Regions from separate parts of the Actinomadura sp. 9N215 genome, predicted to be linked through region 1. Evidence: riboswitches for the same ligand, from Rfam matches in the RefSeq annotation. Region 1 holds a riboswitch; each other region holds the start of a gene.
What was found. Region 1 has a riboswitch for thiamine pyrophosphate ahead of ACH34T_RS08230 (purine-cytosine permease family protein). Riboswitches for the same ligand answer to the same signal wherever they lie in the genome.

Region 1 (4,443 bases):
GTCACACCCCCGCCGAGCCCACCGAACACCCCTGCGCACCGCTTACCGACGGGTCGTTACACGGAAGTTATCCACACCCTGGGTGACGGCCCGTCCCTGCCACCGTCCGCCGGTTTGCGGGGATTCGCCGAGGTATCGCCCCTGAAAACGCCGCACGCGCCGCCGAATCCGGAGTTGTACACAGGCTTTTCCACAGGCTTCCACAGCCCTGTGGACACCGGCATCGACCCTCGTCGCCGATACTGAATCCATGCCTGAGCTACCTGAGGTGGAGGCGCTGGCGGGATTCCTGCGGGAGCGCGTCGTCGGACACGTCATCGCGCGCGTGGACGTTCTCGCCATCTCCGCGCTGAAGACGTACGACCCGCCGGTGCAGTCGCTCGGCGGGCTGACCGTCACGGGCGCGGCCCGGCACGGCAAGTTCCTCGACCTGGACGTCGACGGCCCGCACCTGGTGATCCATCTGGCGCGTGCCGGGTGGCTGCGGTGGCGGGACGAGATCCCGGCCAGGCCCGTCCGGCCGGGGGGCAAGAACCCGCTGGCGCTGCGCGTCCATCTGGACGACGGCTCAGGCTTCGACCTGACCGAGGCCGGGACGAAGAAGGGCCTCGCGGTCTATGTCGTCCGCGACCCGGCGGACGTCCCCGGCGTGGCATCGCTCGGCCCCGACCCGCTGGACGGCGCGTTCACCCCGGCCGCGCTCGCCGCGATCCTGGACGGCAAGCGCACCCAGATCAAGGGGCTGCTGCGCGACCAGAAGGTGATCGCGGGAATCGGGAACGCCTACTCCGACGAGGTGCTGCACGTCGCGAAGATGTCCCCCTTCAAGATCGCCGCCTCGCTGACCGAGGACGACGTCGCGACCCTGCACGACGCCATCGTCACCACCCTGCGCGACGCCGTGGAACGCTCTCGCGGGCTGGAGGCCCAGGACCTCAAGGGCGAGAAGAAGACCGGCCTGCGCGTCCATGGCAAGACCGGCCAGAAATGCCCCGTCTGCGGCGACACGGTCCGCGAGGTGTCCTTCGCGGACTCGTCCCTCCAGTACTGCCCGACCTGCCAGACGGGCGGCAAGCCCCTGGCCGACCGCCGCATGTCCCGCCTCCTGAAATAACCCGCCCGCCTCCTGAAACAACCCACAGGCCCCGTCCGGTCGACCGGGCGGGGCCTGTGGGTTGTCGTTTGTCGTGACTTCTGGACGGAGCCGGAACGGGGATGGCTCGTTCAGCGGACCTTCGGGACGTTGCCGAAGAGCGGGCCGACCTGCGTCCAGCGGTGGAGCTGGCAGCCGTCGTCACGGGAGAACTTGGCGTCGATCTCCTTGCCCTTCCAGGTGCCCTTGACCGTGGCGAGCTCGGGGCCGCCGTAGATCATGGTGCACTGCTGTTCCTTGGGGACGGGTTTGAAGGGGTCCTTGACGTTGGTGAGGGCCGCGCAGGCGTCGGCGGCCTTCGGATGGTCGCCGCCCGGCGGGGCGCAGTTCAGCGTCCAGGTCTTGGCGGGGGCCTCCTTGGAGGCCTTGACATTGACGGTGAGGGTGTCCGCCGGCGTGCCGGAGGGCTGCACGGACGTCGTGCCCGAAGGCTTGTCGGCGGGGGTCCCCTTGGCTTGTTCGTCGCCGCAGGCGGTCATGGACAGGGCCAGGGCCAGTCCGGGCGACGCGAAAAGGAGCGTCCGATACCGCATGGGTGATTCGACGCAGGGGGGCTTCGCGCGGTTCCATGGGGGTGTGATGAATTTCGGGGACGACGTGCCGGCGGTGGGAGCCGCCGACGTCCCGCAGGACGGCTACCTGCTGGACGTCCGGGAACAGGACGAGTGGGACGCGGGCCACGCGCCCGCGGCGGTCCACATCCCCATGGGCCAGCTGGGTGATCGTGCCGGCGAGATCCCCCGGGACCAGGAGGTCTTCGTGATCTGCCGGTCCGGGGCGCGGTCCGCGCAGGTGACGGTGGCGCTCAACCAGGCGGGCTGGCTGGCCAGGAACGTCGACGGCGGGATGAAGGGCTGGGTCGAGGCGGGCCGTCCGATGGAGGGCGGCGGCGACGGCGCCCCGTACGTGGCCTGACGGCCGCCTGCACACCGTCCGATGGACGCCCGTACGTGGCCTGAGGTGGCCGGGCCATAAGTGGCCGGACGGGCCCGGCTCGTTGTGATCAGTTCCGATTGAGGTGATCTACGCCCTTTTGGGGTGGGTCGGGCGGTTGTACGATCGGCGCGACCGATAACCGCGGGAGCTCGGGCCGCACCGGCCGGATTCCAGACCGATCTGACGCCAGCCGAACTGGCGCAGGCAGGGCCTGGGCGCAGGCAGAACCAGCGCAAGCCGGACGGATGCAAGCCGGGCTGAGAGGGCGGCCTTCGAGGCGTCGCCGACCGCAGGAACCTGTCCGGGTAATGCCGGCGTAGGGAGTGTGTGTCCCCGTGACGTCTGAGGTTGATGCGCGCGCCGGTGGGGCGCGTCCGAACGACGAGGCTCCGTTCACGCTCGACGAGCCCGCGCCCAGGGTCCTCGGATTCTGGGATCAGAGCGCGTTCTGGGCGAACCTCGGGGTCAGCCTGCTGGCCTTCTCGGGGGCCTATACCGTCCTGGCGCCGGACGCCGAAGGGCTCCCCACCCTGTCGATCATGGCGGGCATCGTGGCGATGGCCGTTGGAACGGTCCTGGGCGGGTTGATGCTGGGCCTCGCCGCGGTCCCCGGGGCGCGCACCGGGCAGCCCGCGATGGTGCTGCTGCGCGGGCTGTTCGGCGCGCGGCTGTCGTACGCGCCGACCGTGCTGAACGTCGCGCAGCTCGTCGGCTGGGGCACGTTCGAGCTGATCGTCATCGCGGACGCGGCGCGCGAGCTGTGGGACGGCGTGCCGCGCTGGGGCTACGTGGTCGCCGCCGGGGCCGTCACGACGGTGCTGACGATCTGGCCGCTCGGCTCGGTGCGGCTGCTGCGGCGGTACGTCACCGTCGCCGTGGCGATCGCACTGGTGTACTTCTACGTCCAGCTCCTGCGCGAGCCGTTGCCCGACCTCACGGACGGATCGTGGGGCGGGTTCTGGATCGGGGCGGACGCGGCCCTGGCGGTGTCGATCTCCTGGGTCCCGGTCGCCGCCGACTACACCCGGCATTCCCGGACGGAGCGGGCGGCCTTCGGCGCGGCGGCCGCCGGGTACTCGGTCACGCAGATCGTCGCGTACGTCCTCGGGCTGCTGGCGCTGGCGCTCGTCGCGGGCGACACGGCCAAGGTCTTCGACCCGTTCCTGAACGTCACGCTCGGCGTGGTGTTCTTCGCGGTGTTCGTGCTGCGCGAGGCGGACCAGTCGTTCGCCGACACCTACTCCACGGCCGTGTCGATCCAGAACCTCGTCCCGCGCGCCGACCGCCGGGTGCTGAGCGTGGCGCTCGGCGTCGTCATCACGGTGCTCGCGCTGGCGCTGGACATCGGCGACTACGCGGGGTTCCTGTCGCTGATCGGATCGGTGTTCGTGCCGATGCTCGGCGTCCTCGCCGCCGACTTCTTCCTGGGCCGCCGGTTCCTGGGCCGCCGCCGCGGGCGCGACGGCGGCTGGGACGTGTCGCGGACGGCGCCGTCCCGCTGGGGCATGATCGCCGCCTGGGCGATCGGGTTCGTCGTGTACCAGCTCATCAACCCCGGCACCGTCGGCCGGTGGGCGGGCTTCTGGCGGGACGTCCAGGACGCGCTGCACTTCGCGCCGCAGAGCTGGATGAGCGCCTCGCTGCTGTCGTTCCTGGTCGCCGGGGCGGCCGCGCTCCTCATCGGCCGGATTACCAGACGGTAGCCTTACCGGAAAGTAAGGTTTCCGTTTGCTCGGCGTCGCAGTGGAAACTTTCGGCGTAAGTTACCCGGCGCCACGCCGGAGACCGGTGGCACGATGACAGGCGTGCATCACCACGTCCATGACCCGATCGCGCGCGCCGTCATCGAGAGCGCCGCCGACGCGATCGTGGCCGTGGACCAGCGGCACCGGGTCACCGTGTGGAACCCGGCCGCCGAGCGGATGTTCGGCTGGACCGCCGAGGAGATGGTCGGACGGGTGCCGCCGATCGTCCCCGACGAGCTGAAGGCCGAGCACAACGCCGTCCAGGAACGGCTCCTCACCCGGCGTACCGGCGCCGCCGACGACCCCGCCGAGGCCGAGGGCGGGCAGATCTCGATCGCGACGCGCCGGTTCCACCGGGACGGCCGCCTCATCGACGTCCGGATCGACACGAGCCTGCTGAAGGACCCGTCCGGCACGCCGCTCGGCTGGGTCGGCGTGTACCACCCGGTCGACGAGGACGAGATCGTCCAGCACCACATGACGGAGCGGGCCCGGCTCGTCCGCCGGCTGAACGACATCGTCGCCGACCTGAACGCCGAGCTGGACCTCGCCGTCGTCCTCGACCGGATCACCACCGCGCTGATCGAGCTGACCGGCGCGGACGCTGGC
Region 2 (4,443 bases), on a different contig from region 1:
CGCGAACAGCGCGATCACCTCGGCGGGCACCAGCGCGTGATGCTGGTACTGGAGCAGGTGGTAGGGCAGCGCCAGCATCAGCAGGGCCACCAGGCCCGGCGTCGGCCACCGCCTGATCACCGCGAGCGGCGCGTGCGCGGCGACCAGCAGCAGCGCTCCGGCCGCGTCCAGGTCGCGGACGCCCGGCCACATCACCGCCACGACGGCCGCGACGCACGCCAGCGGCGCCGCGAACGCGGCGTCTCGCGCCGTCACACCGCTCCGGGGCACCGTCACCACCCGACCATTTTCTCCAAGCCCGACGATCTACGCACATCGCCCCGCCTCCGGCGCGATTCAGTACGCTCCGCCCATGCAGATCCCCGTTTCTGCAGACGCCATCACGAAGGGCTGACAGTGTCCGTCGCTCCCCCGACCGTCCCCCCGGAACTGCGGATCACGCTCGGCCGGGGCGCCTACCGGTGGCCGTTGCGGGTGTGCCTGGCCGCGCTGGCGGCCGGCCTCCTCGTCCCGCTGTCCATGCGCGCCGGCGGCGGGGCGTGGGAGCCCGATGAGGCCCGCAGGGTCATCGCCCTGTACGGCGGGGGCGGCGCGCTCGTCGCCGTGGCCGCCGTTCTCTGGGCCCTCGTGATCTTCCGTAACCGGCTCGTCGTGACCATCGGGGAGAAGGGTCTCGTCCTGCGCCGCGGCAAGCGGAGGGCGGTCGTCCCGGCCGCGGCGGTGGACGCGGTCGGGATCGTGTGGCCGGTCGCCGACCCGGTCTGGACGGTCTGGTTCGACCCCGAGGCGGCGCCGGAGGTCGGCGACGTCGCGAAGGTGGAAGGCGGCGCGGCCACGCTGCTCCGGGACCGGTCGCTCCCCTCCGGCTGGCTCCCGGCCGTGCGCGCCGCGGCGACGGAGAGCCTCGGCGTCCGCTGGCGCGTCCTCGACGACGAGGGCGAGGAGGTCGCGCGGCCGCCGGCGGACGCGCTGGCCAGGGCCGACCGCGTCCTGGTGGACGGCAAGGGCCGCTACCGCGACCAGGGCGGCGGCGCCCTCGTCGCCGTCCCGTGCGGGCGGCTCGCCAGGCGCGCGGCGGGCGAGGGCCGCTTCCGCCGCGAGCCCGGCCGGGGCCGGGGCCGGGGCCGCCGGACGATCGTCCTGCGCGACCCCCACGCGGGCAGGCTGCTCGCCTTCAAGAAGACGTCCTGGCTGACCGGCGGCCGCATGCGCGTGTACGGCGCGGACGGACGGCTCATCGGCGTGATCAACGGGTCGCGCGAGCCGTCCTTCCACACGGCCGGCGGGATGCTCCTCGGCACCACCCGGCAGGACGGCGACCGGCACGTCGTCACCGGGATCGACGGGCGCGAGTCCGCGTCGCTGCGGACGGGGAGCGGCGCCGACGACGGCGGCATGTGGCTGGAGCGCTCGCGGTCCGCACCGGACCCGCTGCGCACCCTCACCCTGGCGCTGCCGATGGTGGTGCGGCTCGCGCGCCAGCCCTCCTGACCCGCCCACTGGCCCGACCCTCCGGCGCCCCGCCTGCCGACCCGGGCGGTCACCGCGGCCTTATCCCATGGACGGCGGTTGCCGCAACCGGGGTGCGCCGGGTTAGCGTCGAGTACGACAGATCGCGGGGGCCCGGCGAACCGGGCTGAGATAGCGGCTGGGACGGCCGCTGACCGCATGAACCTGACCGGGTAATGCCGGCGTAGGGAGAGATCGAGTCGTCATGACCGAACCTTTGGTTCCAGCCGCCCGCAAGACGTACCTGCGGGGCTCGCGCCCCGACATCCGCGTCCCGATGCGGGACGTGCCACTGACCAGCGGCGACAGCGTCGTCCTATACGACACGTCCGGGCCGTACACCGATCCGGCGGCGGAGACCGACGTCCGCAGGGGGCTGCCCGCGCTGCGGGAGCCGTGGATCGCCGGGCGCGGCGACACCGCGCCGTACGAGGGCCGGGCTGCCCGCCCCGAGGACGACGGCCGCAAGGCGTCGTCCCGATCACAAGCGGTCCAGGATGATTTCCTGCCGCGGCGGCCGCGCCGGGCGTCCGGCGGCGCGGTGACGCAGCGCGCGTACGCGCGGCGGGGCGAGATCACGCCGGAGATGGAGTTCGCGGCGCTGCGCGAGGGCGTGCGGCCGGAGTTCGTCCGGGACGAGCTGGCCGCGGGCCGCGCGGTGCTGCCCGCCAACGTCAACCACCCCGAGACCGAGCCGATGATCATCGGCCGGAACTTCCTGGTGAAGGTGAACGCCAACATCGGGAACTCGGCGGTGGCGTCGTCCATCGAGGACGAGGTCGAGAAGATGACGTGGGCGACCCGCTGGGGCGCCGACACGATCATGGACCTGTCGACGGGCAGGGACATCCACACCACCCGCGAGTGGATCCTGCGGAACTCGCCGGTGCCGGTCGGAACGGTCCCGCTGTACCAGGCGGTGGAGAAGGTCGGCGGCGACCCCGCCGAGCTGACCTTCGACGTGTTCCGCGACACGGTGATCGAGCAGGCCGAGCAGGGCGTGGACTACATGACCGTCCACGCCGGGGTGCTGCTGCCGTACGTGCCGCTGACGGCCCGGCGCAAGACCGGGATCGTGTCCCGCGGCGGGTCGATCATGGCGGCGTGGTGCCTGGCGCATCACGAGGAGAACTTCCTGTACACGCGCTTCAGGGAGCTGTGCGAGATCTTCGCCGCGTACGACGTCACGTGGTCGCTCGGGGACGGCCTGCGCCCCGGCTCGATCGCCGACGCCAACGACGAGGCGCAGTTCGCCGAGCTGCGCACCCAGGGCGAGCTCACCAGGATCGCCGCCGAGTTCGACAACCAGGTGATGAACGAGGGCCCGGGCCACGTCCCGATGCACAAGATCAAGGAGAACGTCGACCTGCAGCAGGAGTGGTGCGACGGCGCGCCGTTCTACACGCTCGGCCCGCTGACGACCGACATCGCGCCCGGCTACGACCACATCACCTCGGCGATCGGCGCGGCGATGATCGGCTGGCACGGCACCGCGATGCTCTGCTACGTCACGCCGAAGGAGCATCTCGGGCTGCCGGACCGCGACGACGTCAAGGCCGGCGTCATCGCCTACAAGATCGCCGCGCACGCCGCCGACCTGGCGAAGGGGCATCCGGGCGCGCAGGCGTGGGACGACGCGCTGTCGGACGCGCGGTTCGACTTCCGGTGGGAGGACCAGTTCAACCTGTCCCTCGACCCGGACACCGCCCGCGCCTTCCACGACGCGACGCTCCCGGCCGCCCCGGCGAAGACGGCGCATTTCTGCTCGATGTGCGGGCCGCACTTCTGCTCGATGAAGATCACCCGGGACGTCCGCCGGTACGCCGACGAGCACGGCCTCGCCGAGGAGGACGCCCTCGCGGCGGGCCTGCGCGAGAAGGCGGACGAGTTCAAGGCCGCGGGCGGCCGCGTCTACCTGCCGCTGTCCCCCGGCGGCGGCTGACCAGGCGGCGCGGGCGGGCCTGAGGCCCACCCGCCCCAGGGGCCGGAGGCCCGCCGCGGACGGCGCCGCGGCGGGCCTCTCCGCTTCCCGGCGAGGCCGGCGACCCGGCGACGGCGCCGCGCCGCTACTATCGAGGGACCGTTCCAACGCCGCGGATCCCCCGGATCGCCGCCGGCCCTCCGGGAAGGACCGACGACTCAGGTGACCAGCGACGACACGCCGAAGACCGCCCCGGCCAGGGCGATGCGCGCCGACGTGCGCCGCAACCGCGCCCGGCTCCTGGCCGCGGCCAGGGAGATGTTCCAGCGCGACGGGGCCGGCGCCTCCCTGGAGGCCGTCGCGCGGCTGGCGGGCGTCGGCATCGGGACGCTCTACCGGCACTTCCCGGCACGCCAGGACCTCCTGGAGGCACTGCTCGCCGACGGCTACGACGCGCTGGCGGCGACGGGACGCGAGCTCCTGGTCTGGCCCGCGCCCGGGGAGGCGCTGACGGCGTGGCTGCGCGCGTTCATCGCGCAGACCACGGCGTTCCGCGGGATGGCGGCCTCCGCCGTGGCGTCGCTGCGGGACGACCGGACCGAGCCGTCCGAGGCGTGCCGGGCGATGCGCGACGCGGGCGAGGCGCTGTTCCGGCGCGCCCAGGACGCCGGGGACGTGCCGGCGGACGCCGTGTTCGCCGACGCCCTGCGGCTCGCGGGCGCGATCGCGATCGTCACCGAGGGGGAGCCGGACGCGGCCGACCGGCTGCTGGCCGTCGCCATCGCCGGGCTGGTCCCCGGCAAGACGCGGTAGCGGTTCCAAAGAGCGGTAGGGGTTGTCAGGGTTCCACGGCGATCGCGGTGGCGATCAGGCCGTTTCCCGCCGTCCAGCGGCCGTCGAGCGAGGCGAACGGGGCGTCGCGGACGAGCAGCCGGGCCGTGAACGTCCCGGCGGGGTCGAAGGCGAGGGCGGCGTCCTCGAAGCCGAGCCACCTGCGGGTGACCGGGAACCAC
Region 3 (4,443 bases), on a different contig from region 1:
CGGTCGCCAGCAGCACCGCGTCGCAGCCCAGCTCCATCGCCAGCGCGGCGTCGGACGCGGTGCCGAGCCCCGCGTCCAGGATGACCGGGACGCCCGCCCGCTCGACGATCAGCTCGATGTTGTGCGGGTTGCGGATCCCGAGGCCCGACCCGATCGGCGAGCCGAGCGGCATCACGGCCGCGCACCCGATCTGCTCCAGGCGGCGCGCCAGGACGGGGTCGTCGTTGGTGTACGGCAGGACGGCGAACCCGTCGTCGACGAGCTGCTCGGCGGCGTCGACGAGCTCGATCGGGTCGGGCAGCAGGGTGTGCTCGTCCGCGATCACTTCGAGCTTGACCCAGTGGGTGCCGAGCGCCTCGCGGGCCAGCTTGGCGGTGAGGACGGCCTCGCCCGCCGTGAAGCAGCCCGCCGTGTTCGGCAGCACGCGGATGCCGGATTCGGTCAGCACGTCCAGCACCGAGCCGCGGGCGGACGGGTCGACGCGCCGCATCGCGACCGTGGTCAGCTCCGTCCCGGACGCGGCCAGCGCCTCGCGCAGGACGTGCATGCTCGGCGCGCCGCCGGTCCCCATGATCAGCCGGGAGCCGAGCTCCTCGCCCGCGATGACCAGCGGCTCCGTCTCCACGGTGTCCTCCATGCCTCGTCAGCCTCCCTGGACGGCGGTCAGGACTTCCAGGCGGTCGGCGTCGCGCAGCGTCGTCGCCTCCCACGCCGAGCGCCGGACGACCTCGTCGTTCACCGCCGCCGCCACGCCGGACGCGGTCCCGGCGACGGACGCGATCACCTCGGCCACGCTCGCGCCGTCCGGCAGCTCGCGCGGCTCACCGTTGACGATCACCTTCATGAGTGCACCTCGGAGGAGAAGCGGCCTGGCGAAAACGGTTCGGCGACGTCGGGGACGGGGTCGTCCAGCAGCGTCGCTGACAGGATGTCGGCGCTGACGGGGGTGAGCAGAATGCCGTTGCGGAAGTGCCCGGTGCCGATGACGAGGCCGGGCAGCGCGGACGGCCCCATCACGGGCGCGTTGTCGGGCGAGCCGGGACGCAGGCCCGCCGACACCTCGGCGAACTCCAGCTCGGTCACGCCGGGCAGCAGCTCGCGGGCGTCGCGCAGCAGCTCCCACAGGCCGCCGGCCGTGACGCGCGTGTCGAAGCCCAGCTCCTCCTGGGTGGCGCCGACGACGATCTCGCCGTCCAGGCGCGGCACCAGGTAGACCGACGAGCCCTTCACCATCCCGCGCGTGGAGCGGCCGATGAACGGCGTCCTGGCGCGGAGCCTGATCACCTGCCCCTTGACCGGACGGACGGGTGGAACGGTCCCGGGTGGCAGGCCGTCGAGGTCGCCCGACCAGGGGCCCGCGGCCAGCAGGATCCGGTCGGCGCCGACGGTCGTCCCGTCGTCGAGCCGGACCCCGACCGCCGTGTCGCGCTCGACGACGATCCCCGCCGCCCGCCGCCGGACGAGCCGGACGCCGAGCTTCTCGCCCGCCGCGAGCAGCGCCGGAGTCAGCCGGCGCGGGTCGATCGAGCCGTCCTCGGGGGCGAGCAGGCCGCCGCGCACGCCCGGCGCGAGCATCGGCTCAAGGCGGCGGCACTCCCGGCCGGTCAGCGCCTCGACCGGGATGCCGAGGCTCTCCTGGAAGCGGCGCAGGTCGTCCAGGTACTTCAGGTCGTCGGCGTCGAACGCGACCTCGATGATCCCGTCGGTGCGGTAGCCGGTCTCCAGGCCGGTGAGCTCCTCCAGCTCGGCGACGAACGCGCCGTACCGGTCGCGGGACGCGAGGCCCAGCCGCAGCAGCGGCTCCTCGCCGTAGGTCAGCTCGCTGACCGGGGTGAGCATGCCCGCGGCGACCGCGGACGCGCCGCTCGCGGGCTCGGGATCGACCAGCGTGACGCCGGCGCCGCCCGCGGCGGCCCGCCAGGCGGTGGCCAGGCCGATGACCCCGGCGCCGATGATCACGATCTCCATGCGCGCTCCCTTCGCCGGCATGATCCGGATCAGGTCGTGGCGGTCGGCGGCCCGTTCCAGCCGCCCTCTCAGCCCGGTCGCACCGGACTCCCGCGCTTTGTGCTGTTTTGCCCGCTCTCCACCTTACGTCCCCGGGGGCGTGAGCACTGTCCGGACAAGCGTCCAGCGGGAAAGGCGGCCGTTTAGGGTGATTCTCATGGAGAGGGTCATCGTCGTGGGCGGCGGGCTGGCCGGCCTGCGCGCCGTGGAGTCGCTGCGGAGCAGGGGGTACGAGGGCGGGCTGACCCTCGTCTCGGCCGAACGGCATCCGCCCTACGACCGGCCGCCGCTGTCGAAGGCCGTCCTCGCGGGCGAGACGGACGACACCACGGTCGACGCCGACTGGGACGCGCTGGGCTGCGAACTGCTGCTCGGCGAGCGCGCCACCGGCCTCCGCCTGGACGCGCACGGTTTGGACGCGCACAGTTCGGACGCGCGCGGTGGCGTCGTCGCGTCCACGGCGGGCGACCTTCCGTTCGACGGGCTGGTCATCGCGACCGGGGCCGTCCCGATCACGCTTCCGGGGGACGGGCCCCAGCACGTCCTGCGCACCATCGAGGAGGCCCGCGACCTGCGGTCCCGGCTCACCGGAGGCGCCCGGATCGTCATCGTTGGCGCGGGCTGGATCGGCGCCGAGGTCGCGACCGCCGCCGCGAGGAGGGGCTGCGCCGTGACCGTCGTCGAGGCCGCGGACACGCCGCTCGCCGGCGCGCTCGGCCCCGAGGCCGGCGCGCTCACCGCGCCCTGGTACGCGGAGGCGGGCGTCGAGCTGCGCACCGGCGTCAAGGTCGCCGAGGTGCGGGACGGCGGTCTCGTCCTCGCCGGGGGCGGCCGGATCGACGCGGACGAGGTCGTCGTCGGCGTCGGTGTCCGTCCGGACCTGTCCTGGCTGGAGGGGTCCGGGTTGCTGCTGGAGCGGGGCGTGGTCACCGACGGGTCGTTCCGCGCGTACGCGGGGGCGGAGGAGCCCGGGTCCGCCCGCCCGGACGTCGTCGCCGTCGGCGACTGCGCCGCCTGGTGGTCGGCGCGGTACGGGCGGCGGCTCCTCGTCGAGCACTGGGACACCGCCCTCAACGCGCCCGACGTCGCCGCCGCGACGCTCCTCGGCCAGGACGCGGTGTACGACGCCGCCCCCTACTTCTGGTCCGAGCAGTTCGGACGCATGGTGCAGTACGCGGGGAGCCACGCGGCGTCCGACCGGATCGTCCAGCGCGGCGACCCGTCCGGCCGGAAGTGGACGGCCGTGTGGCTGACCGGCGACCGGCTCGACGCGGTCCTCGCCGTCGACCGGCCCCGCGATCTGGTGCAGGCGAGGCGCGCCATCGCGGCGGGCGCGCCCGTGGACGCCGAGGCGATCGCCGACCCCGACGTGCCCGTCCGCCAGGCCGTTCGCCGATAGCGAGCGCCGCCGGACGGTAACGGCTGTTCAGGGGGTTTGAGGGTTCCGAAGGCGTGGTAGCAAGGGGTCGTGACGCAGATGCACGCAACCGTTGACAGCGCACTGGACCCCCGGACCGACGCCCTCGCGGGCGAATGGCTCTCCCTCAAGGAGGCCGCCGGGCGACTCGGGATCAAGCCCAACCGGATCAAGCAGCTCATCAGCGAGCACCGCCTGCTCGCCGTGCGCCGGGAGGGCGAGCCCATGGTGCCCGCCGCGTTCATCAAGGACGGCCAGGTCATCAAGGGCCTGCCCGGCACGCTGACGCTCCTGTCGGACGCCGGGTACGACGACGTGGAGACCATCCGCTGGCTGTTCACCGCCGACGACACGCTGCCGGGAACGCCCGTGGACGCCCTCACCGAGAACCGGGGGACCGAGGTCCGCCGCCGCGCCCAGGCCCTGGCCTTCTAGGCCGTCCACCGGCTTCCGAAACGTCTGAATCTCCGAACGTCTGACACGATCGCGGGGTCGCCGCGCGACGGGACGAACCGCCGCGCGCGACCCCGCGAACCCATTCCGGAAGGACGTCGCCCAGCCGTGTCCAGGCATCTCCCCACCGATCGCGCCGTCGCGCTGCGCGCCAGGCTCGGCCGCGCCCGCCTCTACCTCTGCACCGACGCGAGAGAGCGGCAAGGGGACCTGCCGGACTTCCTGGACGCCGTGCTCGCCGGCGGCGTCGACCTCGTCCAGCTCCGCCAGAAGGGCCTGGAGGCCCGGCAGGAGATGGCCTACCTGGAGGTCTTCCGGGCGGCGTGCGAGCGGCACGGCGCGCTGCTCGCCGTCAACGACCGCGCGGACGTGGCGCACGCCGTCCGCGCCGACGTGCTGCACCTCGGGCAGGACGACCTGCCGGTGGACGCCGCCCGCGAGGTCGTCGGCGGCGACATGCTGATCGGCAGATCCACGCATTCGGACGCGCAGGCGTCGGCGGCCGCCGCCGAGCCGGGTGTCGACTACCTCTGCGCCGGCCCGGTCTGGCCGACCCCGACCAAGCC

Region 2: linked by a shared signal. The riboswitch ahead of thiC (phosphomethylpyrimidine synthase ThiC) and the one ahead of ACH34T_RS08230 (purine-cytosine permease family protein) in region 1 are both predicted to bind thiamine pyrophosphate.
Region 3: linked by a shared signal. The riboswitch ahead of thiO (glycine oxidase ThiO) and the one ahead of ACH34T_RS08230 (purine-cytosine permease family protein) in region 1 are both predicted to bind thiamine pyrophosphate.

What each region holds. Positions count from the first base shown of each region.
Region 1 is NZ_JBIRBA010000003.1:579,136-583,578, forward strand. Features, by position in the region: gene ACH34T_RS08215 (Fpg/Nei family DNA glycosylase) at 251-1,114, shown strand; gene ACH34T_RS08220 (SSI family serine proteinase inhibitor) at 1,225-1,686, opposite strand; gene ACH34T_RS08225 (rhodanese-like domain-containing protein) at 1,733-2,068, shown strand; TPP riboswitch at 2,321-2,430, shown strand; gene ACH34T_RS08230 (purine-cytosine permease family protein) at 2,425-3,792, shown strand; gene ACH34T_RS08235 (PAS domain-containing protein) at 3,895-4,443, shown strand, end outside.
Region 2 is NZ_JBIRBA010000005.1:265,724-270,166, reverse strand. Features, by position in the region: gene ACH34T_RS11470 (sensor histidine kinase) at 1-255, opposite strand, end outside; gene ACH34T_RS11465 (hypothetical protein) at 397-1,491, shown strand; TPP riboswitch at 1,606-1,719, shown strand; gene thiC (phosphomethylpyrimidine synthase ThiC) at 1,715-3,451, shown strand; gene ACH34T_RS11455 (TetR/AcrR family transcriptional regulator) at 3,653-4,243, shown strand; gene ACH34T_RS11450 (4'-phosphopantetheinyl transferase) at 4,269-4,443, opposite strand, start outside.
Region 3 is NZ_JBIRBA010000019.1:178,245-182,687, reverse strand. Features, by position in the region: gene ACH34T_RS28765 (thiazole synthase) at 1-637, opposite strand, end outside; gene thiS (sulfur carrier protein ThiS) at 644-844, opposite strand; gene thiO (glycine oxidase ThiO) at 841-1,968, opposite strand; TPP riboswitch at 1,958-2,072, opposite strand; gene ACH34T_RS28750 (NAD(P)/FAD-dependent oxidoreductase) at 2,165-3,406, shown strand; gene ACH34T_RS28745 (Rv2175c family DNA-binding protein) at 3,485-3,859, shown strand; gene thiE (thiamine phosphate synthase) at 3,986-4,443, shown strand, end outside.